DNA from 2 places in the Rhizobium sp. CRRU65 genome. Region 2 is predicted to be linked to the other one. Evidence: riboswitches for the same ligand, from Rfam matches in the RefSeq annotation. Region 2 holds a riboswitch; the other holds the start of a gene.
The links. A riboswitch is a leader RNA that binds a small molecule or an ion and turns the genes downstream of it on or off. The one in region 2 is predicted to bind cobalamin.
Positions count from the first base shown of each region.

Region 1: another riboswitch for cobalamin. It lies ahead of bluB (5,6-dimethylbenzimidazole synthase); the one in region 2 lies ahead of ACM5SV_RS33350 (CbtB domain-containing protein).

Region 1 covers NZ_JBLYZH010000014.1:157,702-165,351, forward strand. The annotation lists gene ACM5SV_RS25770 (MFS transporter) at 3-1,550, opposite strand; gene ACM5SV_RS25775 (LysR family transcriptional regulator) at 1,703-2,560, shown strand; cobalamin riboswitch at 2,613-2,801, shown strand; gene bluB (5,6-dimethylbenzimidazole synthase) at 2,843-3,529, shown strand; gene ACM5SV_RS25785 (SDR family NAD(P)-dependent oxidoreductase) at 3,748-4,494, shown strand; gene ACM5SV_RS25790 (DUF2865 domain-containing protein) at 4,503-5,603, opposite strand; gene ACM5SV_RS25795 (ribonuclease H family protein) at 5,854-6,387, shown strand; gene ACM5SV_RS25800 (NADP-dependent malic enzyme) at 6,452-7,650, opposite strand, start outside.
Region 2 covers NZ_JBLYZH010000024.1:26,237-33,886, reverse strand. The annotation lists gene ACM5SV_RS33365 (inorganic phosphate transporter) at 1-18, shown strand, start outside; gene ACM5SV_RS33360 (putative bifunctional diguanylate cyclase/phosphodiesterase) at 89-1,660, opposite strand; gene ACM5SV_RS33355 (histidine phosphatase family protein) at 2,118-2,672, opposite strand; adenosylcobalamin (AdoCbl) riboswitch at 2,750-2,904, shown strand; gene ACM5SV_RS33350 (CbtB domain-containing protein) at 2,906-3,115, shown strand; gene ACM5SV_RS33345 (CbtA family protein) at 3,232-3,978, shown strand; gene ACM5SV_RS33340 (hypothetical protein) at 4,029-4,661, shown strand; gene ACM5SV_RS33335 (sulfite oxidase-like oxidoreductase) at 4,646-5,308, opposite strand; gene ACM5SV_RS33330 (sensor histidine kinase) at 5,500-7,296, shown strand; gene ACM5SV_RS33325 (sigma-54-dependent transcriptional regulator) at 7,293-7,650, shown strand, end outside.

The sequences.
Region 1 (7,650 bases), on a different contig from region 2:
CCTCAAACCACAGTCGAATTGCATGCCTCATCTTCGGCGCAGCGGCGAATCTTTCCTGAGCCGAAGACGAGGAAGCTGGCCGTGGCCAGCAGCCACGCACCGAGGCCACCGTAGAGCATCACCCAGCCGAATCCCTCGACGAGCGCGTCGCGGATGATGTTGGCGGGCAGATCGGGGAGGGAGGCGATGTTTCCGGCTGAGATGCGTTCAGCCATAGCCCGCAGTTGTTCCGGGCCGAGCGTCGCCGGCAGGACGTTTTCTAGATGTGAGAACACGCCGCTGACCAGGATGAAGCCCATCACTGCGATGTTGATCGCGAGTGAGATCATCCGGGCGCTCATATCGATCCCCGATGCCATGCCGGCGCGGTCGCGCGCGACCGCACCTGTCGTCGTGTTGGTGACGGGGGTATTGGTCATTCCGAGGCCGAGGCCGGAAAGCAATGCGCCGGGCAGCATGGTCAGCCAGCTTGCCGCGTCGGAGGCAGCTCCGAACCGCATCAGCAGGAAACCGAGGCCGATCGTGAACAGGCCGATTGGAATGACGAGACCGGGGCGATAGCGCAGCGATAGCCGCTCAGCCAGCGGCGGGACGATGAGCGTGGGAAGCGTATAGGCGAGCAGCGACAGACCGGCGGCGAGACTACCATAACCAAGGCCTGCCTGAAACCAGATCGGCAGATAGATCATGAAGGGCCAAAAGCTGATATTCATCGCGACCGAGCCGATTACGGCGCCGGAGAAGGCGCGGATGCGAAAGACCGAGACATCAAACATCGGCCGCGAATTGATCTTCTCTGCAACGATGAAGGCTATGAAACTTGCGGCAGAAAGGCCGATGGCTGCAAGTGCCGTAGTATTGTCAAAACCGAGGGCTGGCCCCTGGGTGATGTAGAAGGCAAGGCAGAAGACGGAAAGCGACAGGGTGGCGATGCCCGCGATATCGAGGCTTTTCGCCTCGGGGTCACGCGATTCACAGACACCGAAGACGGCGAGCGTGGCTGTCACGGCCGCCAGCACAACATGGACCAGGAACACCCATTCCCAGGTCGACAAGGCCGCGATCATAACGCCGACCAGCGGCCCGAATCCCAAGCCGATGCCGAAGATAATCCCCCACCAGCCGAAGGCCATGCTGCGCTGCCGCCCCTCTGGAAACTGGTGCGAGAGGACGGCCACTTGGCAGATCAGCATAGCGCCGCCACTCATGCCCTGGAGGAAGCGGGCGACGATCAGAACGGGTGCATTGTCCGCGAGCCCGCAGATCAGCGAGGTCAAGCCGAAGGCAATGATGCCGATCAGGAAGACGCGCTTGCGGCCATAACGGTCGGCCAGCGTGCCCGTTGCCATAAGCACCGTAGTCACCGCGATCGTATAGGCATTCATGATCCATTGAAGTTGCCGGAAATCGGCATGCAGCACCGCCTCCAGCGTCGGCAATATCGCGGGTACGCTTGAGATCTCCAGACCGAACATAAGGGACGAAAGGCAGGCGGCTGCCAGGGCGACGATGCCCTGCAGCCTGGATGAGGCAATGGAAGCGGGTGGCATGGTTGGTCCTTTCAGCACGGGATGGGCGACGACGAAATCCCGATGACAGGTGAAATCGGGGCGCTGCCGGTTCGAGCCACCATAGTCGGCGCTTGACCATAACTGAATTGGATGATTTTCTATTTCAGAAACAACAATTTTGGATGGTTGCTATAACAATGCTCGATGTGGATGCGGTGCGGGCGTTCGTGACCATTGCCGAGCTGCAGAGCTTCACCCGCGCCGCCGAGGCGTTAGGCAGCACTCAGGCGGCAATCAGCGTCAAGTTGAAGCGGCTGGAGGAGCGTCTCGGCCACAGGCTGATCGAGCGGACCCCGCGCTTGGTGCGCCTATCGGCGCAGGGCGCGGTCTTTCTTCAATCCGCGCGGGATTTCATCGGCGCCCATGATCGTGCGGTCGCAGCCCTTTCCTCGACAAATCGGCACTTCACGCTCGGCATCGCCGCGCATGTGGCGGGGCCGGAGGTTCCGACGATTCTGGCGCGTCTCAGCGCTCACGATCCAGGGCTGACGATCGAGGTGCAGCTCGACAATTCTCGAGTGTTGCTCGATGCATTCGATCGCGGTGAGCTGGATGCGGCGATCATTCGCCGGGAAGAGGATCGGCGTGACGGTGAGGTGCTTGGGCCGGAGCATTTCGGGTGGTTCGCGGCACCGCAGTTCGAGTATCGCCGCGGTGAGCCGCTGCGTCTTGCTGCACTGTCGCCATCTTGTGGCGTCCACAACATCGCTACCCACGCGCTCGATGGTGCAGGAATCGCCTGGAACGAGGTTTTCCTGGGCGGGGGCTCGCTGGTGATGACGGCGGCGGTGTCGGCTGGGCTTGCGGTCGCGGCATTCTCCCACCGTCTCGCGCCGGTGGGCTCGATGGAAGTGAGTCAGCGCTTCAGCCTGCCGCCGCTGCCCTCGTCGGAGATCGTCCTGCATTCGACACTAACGGATGCAAGATCGCGCTCGGCGCTCAGAACCCTGGCTGCGGCGTTCAGGGAACATCGCGCCTCTGCCAACTGAACGCGGCTTCAACGCCACATCGGCTCGCGGCTTGCCGCCGCCGCGCTTTCCTGAAATAGATGCGCCGTCAGGTGCCCGCCGATAAGGCGGGAGAATCGGGAATCCGGTGCAAGACCGGAACGTGCCCAACGCTGTAAGGCCGACGCTTGCCGCTTCATCACGCCACTGGCTTTTCGCCGGGAAGGCTGCGGCAGACGGATGACGCCGAGTCAGAAGACCGGCCTGGCAAGATAGACCGATCCGCGCGGACAGCGGGGCGGTCGCGTTGTTGGGGATTTGACGATGCGACCCTTTGATGAGGATGCCCTTTCGGCGGCGTCCGGTTTTTCCTTGGCCGAACGCGAGGCCGTCTATCACGCGATCATGACGCGGCGCGACGTTCGCAGCCAGTTTCGACCCGATCCTTTGCCTGACGATGTCGTGCAGCGGCTGCTGATGGCCGCTCACCACGCACCCTCGGTCGGCTTCATGCAGCCGTGGAATTTCATTCTGGTGAAAAGTGTCGCTGTGCGGGCGCGCGTCCGGGATGCCTTTGCGAGTGCCAACGAGGAGGCGGCGCAGATGTTTGCCGGCGAGCGGCAGCAGGCCTACCGCGCCCTCAAGCTCGAAGGCATCGTGGAGGCGCCGCTCGGCATATGCGTGACCTGCGATCCCACGCGCAGCGGCAGCGTGGTGCTGGGGCGCACCCACAATCCGAAGATGGATTCATACTCGACGGTCTGCGCCATCCAGAATCTCTGGCTGGCGGCGCGGGCGGAAGGGGTCGGCATCGGTTGGGTCAGCATCTTTCGCGAAGGCGATCTGAAAACCATTCTCGGCATACCCGAGCATATCGAGGTGGTCGCGTGGCTCTGTGCCGGTTTCGTCGATCGGCTCTATGACGAGCCGGAACTCTCCATCAAAGGCTGGCGGCAGCGCCTGCCGCTCGAAGACCTCGTCTTCCATGATGGGTGGGGACTGAACACCTAGGGCACGGTCTTCCCGGGGGCCGTGCGGTCGAGCATGGCCTCAATCGCGCAGTCACGCCATTGACCGTCAAGGTGAGCAAACCGATGTCGGTATCGCCGACGCCGGGCGAGGCCGAGATATCTTTATTCCTGGCCTTCATATCGATACGCTGAAGGCGAATCTCGGAATTTCCAATAGATATTCGGCTATCGGCGGCTCAATCGGAGGATAACGGCCCAATGAACATGATCGACTTGAAGGAACGCATCATCGTGATCACAGGCGGTGCGCGGGGCATCGGCTACGCGATCGCAGAGCGCGTCATCCAGTCTGGTGGCAAGGTGGCCATCTGGGACCTGAACGAAAACATGGCGAAGGACAGCGCTTCCGCTCTCGGATCCGGCACGGCTGCTTTCGGCGTCAATGTCGCAGATCCCGTATCAGTGAAGAGCGCTGCGGCGGCGACCGAAGAGATTTTCGGCCGTATCGACGGTCTGGTCAATTCTGCGGGGATCACCGGTCCGGTAAAGCCGACCATCGAATACGACCTCAAAGAGTGGAACGACGTCCTCGATGTCTGCCTCACGGGAACCTTCAACTGCTGCCGGCACGTCGTTCCGGTCATGTTAAAGCGCGACTATGGGCGGATCGTGAACATCTCCTCGGTTGCGGGCAAGGAAGGAAATCCGAACATCGCCGCCTACAGCGCAGCGAAAGCTGGTGTGCTGGGTTTCACCAAGTCTCTTGGCAAGGAACTCGCAAAGACGGGAATCGCCGTGAACGCGGTAACGCCAACCACAGCAAAGACACCTATATTGGATGGGCTGACACCCGAGTTTATCGAATATATGCGCGTCCGCATTCCGCGCGACCGTTTTGCTGAACTTCATGAGATCGCTTCGATGGTCGTCTGGCTGCTCTCCGAGGAGAACTCCTTCACGACCGCGTCGACGTTCGACCTGAGTGGCGGCCGTACGACCTACTGACCATTCAATCACTGCTGCTGTTGCGGCTGCGGACCTGACGTTGCCGGGTTGGCGAGATCAATCGACCCCTGATCGCCGGCCAGGAACTGCGGGCCGACCTGACGGACGCGGTTCTGCGTCGGATCATACGGACGCTCGGGAACGGACGGCTGCGGTGCGATCTGCGCTGTGCCATCCTTCGCCGGGGGATTGGTGCGGATGGTGGTGATCGAGCCCTGCTGCGGCGGTTCGCTGACCGCCTGCTTGCCGCGCATCTCCTCGTAATAGGCGGTGAGATTGCAGGCGCAGGCGGACTTTTCCCCGGGCGTGCGGTTCTTGTAGGCAAAGGCGTTCTTCATGGCGCTGTAGGGCGTGCCCGTTGCGACCGAGATCATGTTCGAGGCTTCGGTGCTTGTCACGTCACGATAGAACAGTTCGGTCTCGATGCCCGGGCACATCTTGGCGCAGGTTTGGGCGTCGCGGCCGAAATCGACCGATGTGGCGTTCGAGCTGATCGGGAAGAAGCCGCCGTCGCAGCTGCGCACACACATGGTGCTGACCGGCGAGAGCATCTCGGCCCGCGGCAGGCCGTAGCGCGGATCGACCTCTTCACCGCCGCCGAGCGGAATGAAGGTATCGGTGCGCATCGCCTGTTCCTCGACGCTCGGAGCCGGTTCGTTGGCGCTGCGGTCGCTCGGAGCATAGAAGTTTTCGCTGTTGCAGCCGTTGCGGTCGAGAGCCGCGACCAGTTCGCGGCGCGCGTCGTCATCGGCGCCATTCTGGTTGGCCAGCTCGTTGCGGCGGTCCTGGAGATAGCGGATATTGTCGATCATGCGGGCTTCGGACTGCGCGAGTTCGGCGCAATAATCGGCATTCTCGCCACCGATCACGACCATGCTGCCCGAGGTGCAGTCGTTGCTGCGCAGCTCGTTGCGAACCTTGCGCAGCTCGAGGTTCTGTTCGGCCATGGCGCTGGAATATTGGCGCGCTTCCGGGCCGTTGCCATTGCCGATCGATCGCGGCAGGTCGGCAAGGCGGCCGCGCAGGTCTTCACAGACGGCGCTGCTTTGCGCGGCGGCAGGCGCCGCAAAGGCAAGGAGAAGGGCAAGAGACAGGTTTCGGCGTTTCACGGCGTCGTCCCGGAATGAGCAAAGAATCGATCGGTCGATTGCGGCCTCGATCGCCGCGCGTTGTCTCTTAACGTGTTTCTCTTAATAAGCTTGGAGAAATTCCTAGCGCATTTTCGCGATTTTATCCAGTGGACCGCCAGAGACCCAGTGTTCGATTGTGAAGAAGCTGCCGATGGCAATCAACGAGGCCAGTGCTCCACTCCAATCTCCAGGGTCGCTTGGGGAACGTACTCATATCAGGACGTCGAAAATGACAGGTATTGCCAACGAACTCAGCTCCCCCGCAACGACAGTCGGGCTGCCGGAAACCCAAGACGGCTTCCACGTCTTCGTGGACGGTTGTTATGAACCGGGTTCTGGGCACGGAGGCTGGGCATTCGTCGTTTATCGCGATACCGCGGAAATCGCGTCCGGCTTCGGTGGCGCCGAAGATTCCGCCAATAATTCGATGGAATTGACCGCCGTGCTCAGGGCGGCAATCTGGATCAACAGCGAGGCAAGCGGCGAGCCTGTCACCATCTGGTCCGATTCCGTCTACGCCGTCAAAGGCTGCAACAGCTGGCGATACATCTGGAAGAACAACGGCTGGAAGAAGGGCAGCCCGAATGGGAATGCGCGAAGGCGAACGATCGCCAATGCGGAACTCTGGAAAGCGGTCGATCTTCAATTATCCCAGAATGCGCTCATGACCATTGCCTGGTGCAAGGGCCATTCCGGCATTGCCGGTAACGAACGCGCCGATGTGCTCGCGGATAAAGGGCGCCTGTCGATACGGAGTGCCTGAGACGGCATCAGGACATGTGTCGGGACGACTTCAGGGTCTTTACGCTGTGTTGCGGGCAACCGGCTCAAGCCGGTTGCGATGCCTCGACGACGGCGAGTGCCGCCATATTAACGACGCCGCGGGAGGTGACCGAGGGGGCGAGGATATGGGCGGGCAGGGCGGTGCCGAGCAGGATCGGGCCGACATGCAGGCCGTCGGTCATCGACTTCACCACACCGAGGGTGATGTTGGCGGCATCGAGGTTCGGGAAGACCAAAAGGTTGGCCTCATCGTGCAGCGTCGTGTCCGGCATGACGCGCTTGCGCAGCGCTTCGGTGATCGCGCTTTCGCCGTGCATCTCGCCATCGACCTCGAGGTCGGGTGCTGCCTCGCGCACGAGCTGCAGGGCGTTGCGCATCTTCGTGGCGCTTTCGGACTCACGTGAGCCGAAATTGGAATGCGAGACCAGGGCGGCGCGCGGCGTGAGGCCGAACCGGCGGATTTCCTCGGCCGCGAGCACCGTCGCCTCGGCGACCTCTTCGGCGGTCGGATTGAAGGTGACGTAAGTGTCGGTGAAGAAGGTGGCGCCGCGCTGCGAGATCATCAGGCTGAGGGCTGAGAAATCGCGGACATTCTTGCGCTTGCCGATGATCTGGCGAACATCGCGCAGATGCTTCTCGTAGCGGCCTTCGAGGCCGCAGATCAGCGCATCGGCCTCGCCGCGCCTCAGCGCCAGCGCGCCGATGACGGTGGTGTTGGTGCGCACGATCGTGCGGGCGGCTTCCGGGATGACGCCGCGGCGGCCGACGAGGGAGAAATAGAGATCGACATATTCGCGGAAGCGCGGATCGTCTTCCGGATTGATGACTTCGAAATCCTGCAGCGGCCGGATGCGCAGGCCGTAGCGCTTCAGGCGTGTCTCGATAACTTGCGGGCGGCCGATCAGGATCGGTTCGGCAAGGCCTTCCTCGAGCAGCACCTGGGCGGCGCGCAGCACGCGCTCGTCCTCGCCTTCGGAGAAGATGACGCGCTTGCGCTCGGCGGCCTTGGCGGCGGTGAAGATCGGCTTCATGACGAAGCCGGAGCGGAAGACGAAGCGGTTCAGCTGGTCGAGATAGGCGTCGAAATCCTGGATCGGGCGGCGCGCGACGCCGCTCTGTTCGGCGGCCTTGGCGACCGCAGGCGCGATGCGCAGGATCAGGCGCGGATCGAAGGGCGAGGGGATCAGATAATCGGGGCCGAAGACCGGGGTCTCGCCGGAATAGGCGCGGGCGGCGACATCCG
Region 2 (7,650 bases):
ATGCGCCAGGTTTTTTAAAGCAAATTCCCGGCAAAGCGCGAAGCGGTTTTGCCGGGAATTGCGTCAAAACAAAAGGTAGAGCGTTCCGTCAGCCCGTCGAGGCCAATTTGGTATTGCGATCGCTGATGAAGATGCCCGCCTCGGCGGCGGGCATAGCCTTGCCGAAAAGATAGCCCTGGCCGATGTCGCAGCCAAGCTGCAGCAGGAAGGCGAGCTGGCCGTGCTCCTCGATACCTTCCGCCGTCGTCTTGATGTTGAGGCTCCTGCCGAGGCCGAGCATGGCGCGGACGATCTTTTCCTGCCGCTCGTCGTCGCGATAGGTGGCGATGAAGCTTTTGTCGATCTTGATCTTGTCGAAACGATAGCGGGAAAGCTGGGCGAGGCTCGAATAGCCCGTGCCGAAATCGTCGAGTGCGATCTGGATGCCGGCGGCGTGCAGCTCGTCGAGAATGAGGGCGGCGATGGCGGGATCCTGGATCAGCGCGTTTTCGGTGATCTCCACTTCCAGGCGCTGCGGCGGCAGCCGGCTTGCCGAAAGGACCTTGAGAATACGCGATGTCAGCAATCTGTCTTCCATCTGCACCGGCGAGACGTTGAAGGACAACGTCACATGATCCGGCCAGGCGAGTGCGTCGCTGCAGGCCTGGGTGAGGAGATCCTCGAATAATGCCGTGATCATGCCGGTTTCCTCGGCGATATCGATGAAGACCGGCGGCGGGATGTTGACGCCGTCGTCGCCGATCCAGCGCGCCAGCGCCTCGAAGCCGCAGAGCTGGCCGGTCTTGAGGTCGATCAGCGGCTGATAGAAGGGCTTGATCGCCTTGTTGGAGATCGCGGCGCGCAGCCTGGTTTCCAGCGCGGCGCGTTCCGTTACCTTGTCCTGCATCGAAGGTTCGAAGACGAAATAGTGGTTGGGTCCGCGTGATTTCGCCTCGTACATGGCGAGGTCGGCACGGTGGGCGGCATCTTCCAGCGGCTCGGCTCCCTCGGCCCAGCGGTCATAGCCGACGCTGGCGCCGACTTCGACGGCAAAGCCATCGATATGGATCGGCCGGGTGACGGCCTGGATCAGCAGCTTGGCAAAACGCTCCTCGCGCTGCGCCGTCAGGGCGAAGGCGACGATGATGAATTCGTCGCCGCCGAAGCGATAGACGCAATCGGCATTGCCGAGCGCGCAGATGCGTCTGGCAACCTCGATCAACAGGATGTCGCCGCCCTTGTGGCCGACGAGGTCATTGACCTTCTTGAAGCCGTCGAGGTCAACGGAGAAGATGGTGACGTTGCGGTCCCACTCCTCGATCTCGGCCTCGTCGTCCTTGATCGGCCGGGAGAGGATCTTGCGCTCGAAGGCGTAGCGGTTCGGCAGCTTGGTGAGATGGTCGTGGGTTGCGGTCCAATCGGCTTTTGCCTGGGCGGCCGCGCGCAGTTCCATTTCCTTACGCAGGTCGGCGATGCGCAGCACCGAATAGACGAAGCTCATGGCGCCGGCGATGCCGAGCGCCAGAACGAGCTTGTCGGCGCCGTACTCGCCGAAGCCGGTCATGAAGGCGACCAGGCTGTCGTCGAGCTGTAGCAGCGTGCCGAGAAGCCAGAGGGTCACTCCAGACACCACGATCGACACGCATTGCCGTCCGGCCCTGCTTTGGAAAAACACCGGCATTATGCCTTCTCCATCTCCACCTTCGCGGAAATATCACGAAAGTCTGAAATGTTTGTTGAAACCAGAAGGCGAATTATCAGAGGCGGCAGCCTGTTGCTGTGCCGCAGAGAGACCCGACGGGGCCTGTGGGGAACCAGGGCGTCGTTATCAGCGCGATCGCCTTCGTGGTTCGGGAGACCGGCTGATGCGGGAAAAGAACGAAGGCGAGCGTGCTAATGCATCGCTCGCCCTTTCTCGTGCTTCAGGCGGTGACGATCAGCAGCGGAACGCTGAAGATGAGACCGACCAGAACCGTGACTGTGGCGACACGCATAAAACGCAGGCGTCGCGTGCGCTCGCCACTCCAATCATATGTCATTCTTCCATCTCCTTGGGACAAGGAAGTAGTCCCCGCAAAGCCGGGTTCAACATAGATGACGCGATTTGCTTGTGCAAAGCTGGATAAGATCAGCAGTCTCTAATGCTGGAAGCGCAGAGACCAGCGCTGTCCGTTGCTGGTCATGCGGATGACGGAAAGCGGCTCGACGTCACTCAGCCAGAAGGAGGAGAGCGGCGCCTGCAGTACATGCACGATCGCTGCCCGGATGACGGCCGCGTGGCTAACGGCGATCACATGGCCGCCGAGGCTCGATTGCTCATCCATCCAGCCGGCGATGCGCGTGCGCAGATCAACAAGGCTCTCGCCGCCATGCGGGGCCGCTTCCGGATCGCTCATCCAGCCCATGAGGTTTTCCGGCTCTTCGGTCCCGATCGTCGTGATCGACCTGCCGGCCCAGCGGCCATGGTCGCAGTCGCGAAGTGCGAGGTCTATGCGGGCTTCGAGGCGGAGCGCTTCCGCGGTCTGGCGGGCACGCAAAGCCGGGCTCATGGCAATTCGATCGGCGCGGGGCGGGGCGATCATCCTGCCGGCCTCCTCCACTGCCTTATCCTCGAGCGGTTCGTCGAGCGGGAACAGGGCCTTGCGGCTTGCTGCCGTCGCGCCGTGGCAGATCCAGGTGAGGCGCGTGTTCACGGTCGTTCTTGTCTCCCGGAATGCGGCGACAGCGTCCTTCGCCGGCTTGTGAAGTTTCGTTGACAGTCTCTTCGGCGTGCAGATATAACCGTGCAGTTGCGGGTTTGGAAGCCGGTGTAAGTCCGGCGCGGTCGCGCCACTGTGACCAGCGTGTCGAAAGCTCTTCGCGCTGGAAGTCAGACCCTACTGCACAAGCACTCTTTCGACTGAACGCGTCATTCCCGGAGGAATACATGTCTGACACCACTTTCGCGCCCGTTGCGGTACCGGCGCCGATCCCTGTAGGCGAGATCCTGCCCTGGGCGATCTTCGGCGGCCTGCTGATGCTCATCGTCCTCTATTTCGTCGGCACCGAGGAAGGCGCAATGGCGCTGTTCAACGGCATGTATGTGCACGAATTCGTGCATGACGGCCGCCATCTCCTCGGCTTTCCCTGCCACTAAAGCGCGTCGCGATCTTTCAGATTCGCTCATCGCGCTATAGGTTTTTGTTTTACGCATGTCTTTATCGCAAAACCGCGGCACACTTTTGCGCGACGTGCCTTAAGGGAGTTCCGGACATGGTTGGAAACCTTTTGCTTCGCGGCATGCTCGCGGGCCTGATTGCTGGCATCCTGGTTTTCGCTTTCGCCCATACGTTCGGCGAGCCGCTGGTCGATGCGGCGATCGCCTTCGAGGAGGCGAGCGCCCAGGCGGCCGGCGAAGCTGCCGAACCCGAAATCGTCAGCCGCGCCACACAGGCCGGTCTCGGCCTTTTCACCGGCGTCATGGCCTACAGCGCCGCCGTCGGCGGGCTCTTCGCGCTCGCTTTCGCTTTCGTGCACGGCCGCTTCAGCAGCCTTTCGCCGCGCGGCACCTCGGCCGTCATCGCCATTGCCGCCTTCGTGGCGGTCGTCCTCGTTCCCGGGATCAAGTATCCGGCCAACCCGCCGGCAGTCGGCAATCCCGATACGATCGGCGCCAGGACCGAGCTGTTCTTCCTGATGATCGTCGTCTCGCTTGCGGCGCTGATTGCCGCAGTGGCGCTGTCGCGCCGCCTGTCCGAGCGTTTCGGTCTCTGGAACGGCGCGATCATCGCCGGCATCGCCTATCTCGTCTTCATCGGCGTGGTGCTCTATCTGCTGCCGCCGATCAACGAGGTGCCGGAGAACTTCTCGGCGATGGTGCTCTGGCGTTTCCGCACCACTTCGCTCGGAATGCATGTGATCCTCTGGGCAACGCTCGGCCTCGGCTTCGGAGCGCTGGCGGAAAAGCGGCTTGCGGTCGGGGGCGGGGAACGCGGCCGGCCGGCCACGGCATTGCACTGAACGCATCGAAGGACGCCGCTTTGCCGGCGCCCTGAACTTTTCGGGCGAGTATGAAAAACGACAGAGCCAGACCACTGCTGTTGACGGCGTTCTCTGCCGTCGCGTTTTTTTGTGTGGTCGCTGGAAGCGCTTTTGCCCATAGCCGCAGCGACGGCGGCAGCCATGCGGGTCTGGATATCCCGCAAATTTCCCACGGCGAGATGGCTGTCATGTCTGACTATCGCAGTGGGATTGTCGATCTTGCATCCCGTGCTGTCGATACGAACGAGCCGTTCCGCCGCGTGCTGAACTATGCAGAGATCCAGTATTCCTACTGTCTGTGGGGCCGGATGCCGGGCAGCGTGACGGATGAGGAAAGCCCGTTCAACGAATGCGCTCATGCCTATCTCGCCGCGACCAAGGCGGTCTTGCTTTCGATGCGCGAGATGCCGCGGGAGGCTGCCGCGGCGGGTGAAATCATTTCCGCGGTCGACGCCGACATGGTGCGGCGCGGGCTTGCGCTGATCAGCTGCCGGTTCAGCGACGAAGCCTTCAACACCGCCGATATCGTCAAGCCGCGCTGGAGCGAGATCCCATTCCATGCCGCCAGCATGGCGTCGCTGACGGGGCTTGCCGCGTTGTTCGGACTTGGCGTGTTTGCGCTTCGTCGCTTCTCGCGACCGAAAGCTCAGTCGTCGGAATAGCGCTGCTCGCGCCACGGATCGCCGTAGATGTGGTAGCCGTTCTTTTCCCAGAAGCCGGCCTGGTCGGCAGGCATCAGCTCGATGCGGCGCAGCCATTTGGCGCTTTTCCAGAAATAGAGATGCGGCACGACGAGGCGCATCGGGCCGCCGTGCTCCGGTGTCAGCGGCAGGCCTTCCCAGGCGGTGGCGAGGATCGCATCCTCGGCAGCGAAATCGGAGAGCGGCAGGTTGGTGGTATAGCCGTCATAACTCGTCAGCATGACGTAAGCGGCTTCAGGCTTCGGCATGGCGAGGTCGAGCAGATTGCGCGTCGAAACGCCCTTCCATTTGTTGTCGTAGCGCGACCAGGTGGTGACGCAGTGGATATCGCTCACCCCCGTGCTCTGTTCGATCGCCTGGAAGTCGGCCCAGGTGAGGGTGCGCGTCGTTTCGACGAGGCCGCGCACCTCGAGCCGCCAGGTCTCGGTCGAGATGACAGGCTGCTGGCCGAGATCGAGCACCGGCCAGTTCTTGACGAGGTGCTGGCCGGGCGGCAGGCGCTCGGCTTCGGGACGGCTGATACGGCCGGTCAGGAACTTGCCCTCTGCCGCCCAGCGGCGCTTGGATGTGGTGAGTTTGTTATCGGCGGGCGTCTGGTCGTCGCTCATGGGCGGGGGCCTCCTTGCGGTGCAGCAATAGGACATCCACCCCTGCCGGGTGTCAAGTTTCGACGGCCCCTTGGAATTCCCTACCCACCCCTCTAAACTCGGTCCGTCGGGTATGCCTCGCTGGGGAGTGGAGGCAGAAAGGGGAGGAGCCGGTTCTGTCTTCGAAATATCGTGCGATAGCGGCGTTGCTGGTGGTGCCGCTGATCATCTTCTCCTTCTTCACCTATGGGAGCGCGATTGCGACGCGCGCCTATATGGAGGAAGCCTCGGCGCAGGCAGGAACGGCGTTGCGCCTTGCCGTTTCGGCACTCAGCGGCCATCTCAACCGCTACGAGGCGCTGCCGGCGCTGATCGCCGATCACGACGACATCAAGGAACTGGTGAGCGCGCCTGAGGATGTGGCGCTGCGCGATGCGGCCAATCTCTATCTCAAGGAGATCAACGGACTGCTGAAATCCTCCGATATCTATGTGGTCAAGCCAGACGGAGAGACGATCGCGGCCAGCAATTACGATGGGCCTGCAAGCTTCGTCGGACAGAACTTTAGCTACCGGCCCTATTTCCAGGATGCAATCGAAGGCCGGCAGGCACGGTTTTACGCGCTCGGCACCACCTCGCTGAAGCGCGGCTATTATTTTGCCGCGCCGATCCGGATCGGTGCGGATATTCGCGGCGTCATCGTCTTCAAGGTCGATATAGACACGATCGAATCCTCCTGGGGCGGCGGCGAATACAGGATTTTCGTCTCCGATCCGGAGGGCATCATCTTCATGTCCGGCAGCCCGGAATGGCTCTACGGCGCGATCCTGCCGCTGACGGCCGACCGCGTCGCCCGCACCGAGGCCTCGCGGCGTTATGCCAATGCCAGGCTGGCGGCGTTGCCGGTGACGCGTCACCACTTCGAGCAGCATGAGCTGATGACGCTGGCCAGCGAGCGCGGTTCGAGCGAATATCTGGTGCTCTCGCATTACATGCCGGCCGAGGACTGGACGGTGAACGTGCTGATGGAGACGAGTTCCATCCGCGCCCAGGCGCGCACGGCGCTTGCTGCCGTGTTTCTCATCCTCTGCATTGCCGGGCTTACGGTGGCCGTCCTTCGCCAGCGGCGGGCGCGGCTTGCCGAGCGCATGCAGATGCAGGCCGAGGCCCGCAACGAGCTGGAGCGGCGCGTCGATGAGCGCACGGCCGATCTTGCCCGCGTCAACAGCCGCATCGAAGAGGAGATCGCCGAGCGGCGGCTGACCGAGCAGCAGCTTCGACAGACGCAAGCGGACCTCATCCAGGCGGGCAAGCTTGCCGGGCTGGGGCAGATGTCGGCTGCGCTTTCGCACGAGTTCAACCAGCCGCTCGCCGCTGCCAAGACCTATACGGACAGCGCCTCCGTTCTCATCGACCGTGGGCGGACGGAGGAGGCGCGAGACAATATCCGCCGTATCGGCGGGCTGATCGACCGTATGGCTGCGATCAGCCGGCACCTGCGCAACTTCGCCCGCAAGCCGAACGAGAAGCTCGGTCCCGTTTCCCTCGACGAGGCGATGCGCGACACGCTCGAGATCGTCGCCTGGCGGCTGAAGGCGGCGGATGCCGAACTGCTGCTCGCTCTCGGGCCGCGTCCACCGGTGGTGCGCGCCGGTTCGGTGCGTCTGCAGCAGGTGCTGGTGAACGTGATCTCGAATGCGGCCGATGCGGTGGAAGGGCTGAATGATCGGCGCATCGAGGTTTCGGCCTTCGAGGAGGCCGGAAAGGTGGTGCTGACGGTGCGGGATCATGGACCGGGCGTGCCGGCGGCGATCGCCGAGCGTATCTTCGATCCGTTCTTCACGACGAAGGGCGTCGGCAAGGGGCTCGGCCTCGGGCTTTCGATCTCCTACAACATCATCAAGGATTTCGGCGGCAGCCTGACTGCTGCCAATCATCCCGAAGGAGGCGCGGTGTTCCGCATCGAGCTGCAATCGGCGGCAGGATTGATGCCGGAGGCAGCGGAATGAACGATGCAAAGATCCTGCTGGTCGACGACGAGGAGGAACTGCGCCGCTCGACGGCGCAGGCGCTGGAGCTCTCCGGCTTCAGCGTCGAGACCTATTCGAACGGCGACCACGTGCTGGAGCTGATCGGCTACAGCTTTCCCGGCGTCGTTGTCAGCGATATCCGCATGCCCGGCATCGACGGCATGACGCTGATGCAGAAGATCCGCGAGCTCGACCCGGAGGTACCGGTCATTCTCGTCACCGGCCACGGCGACGTTCAGCTTGCGGTGAAGGCGATGCGCGAAGGCGCTTATGATTTCATCGAGAAGCCGTTCACGCCGGAGATGCTTGCCGGCGTCATCCGCCGGGCGATGG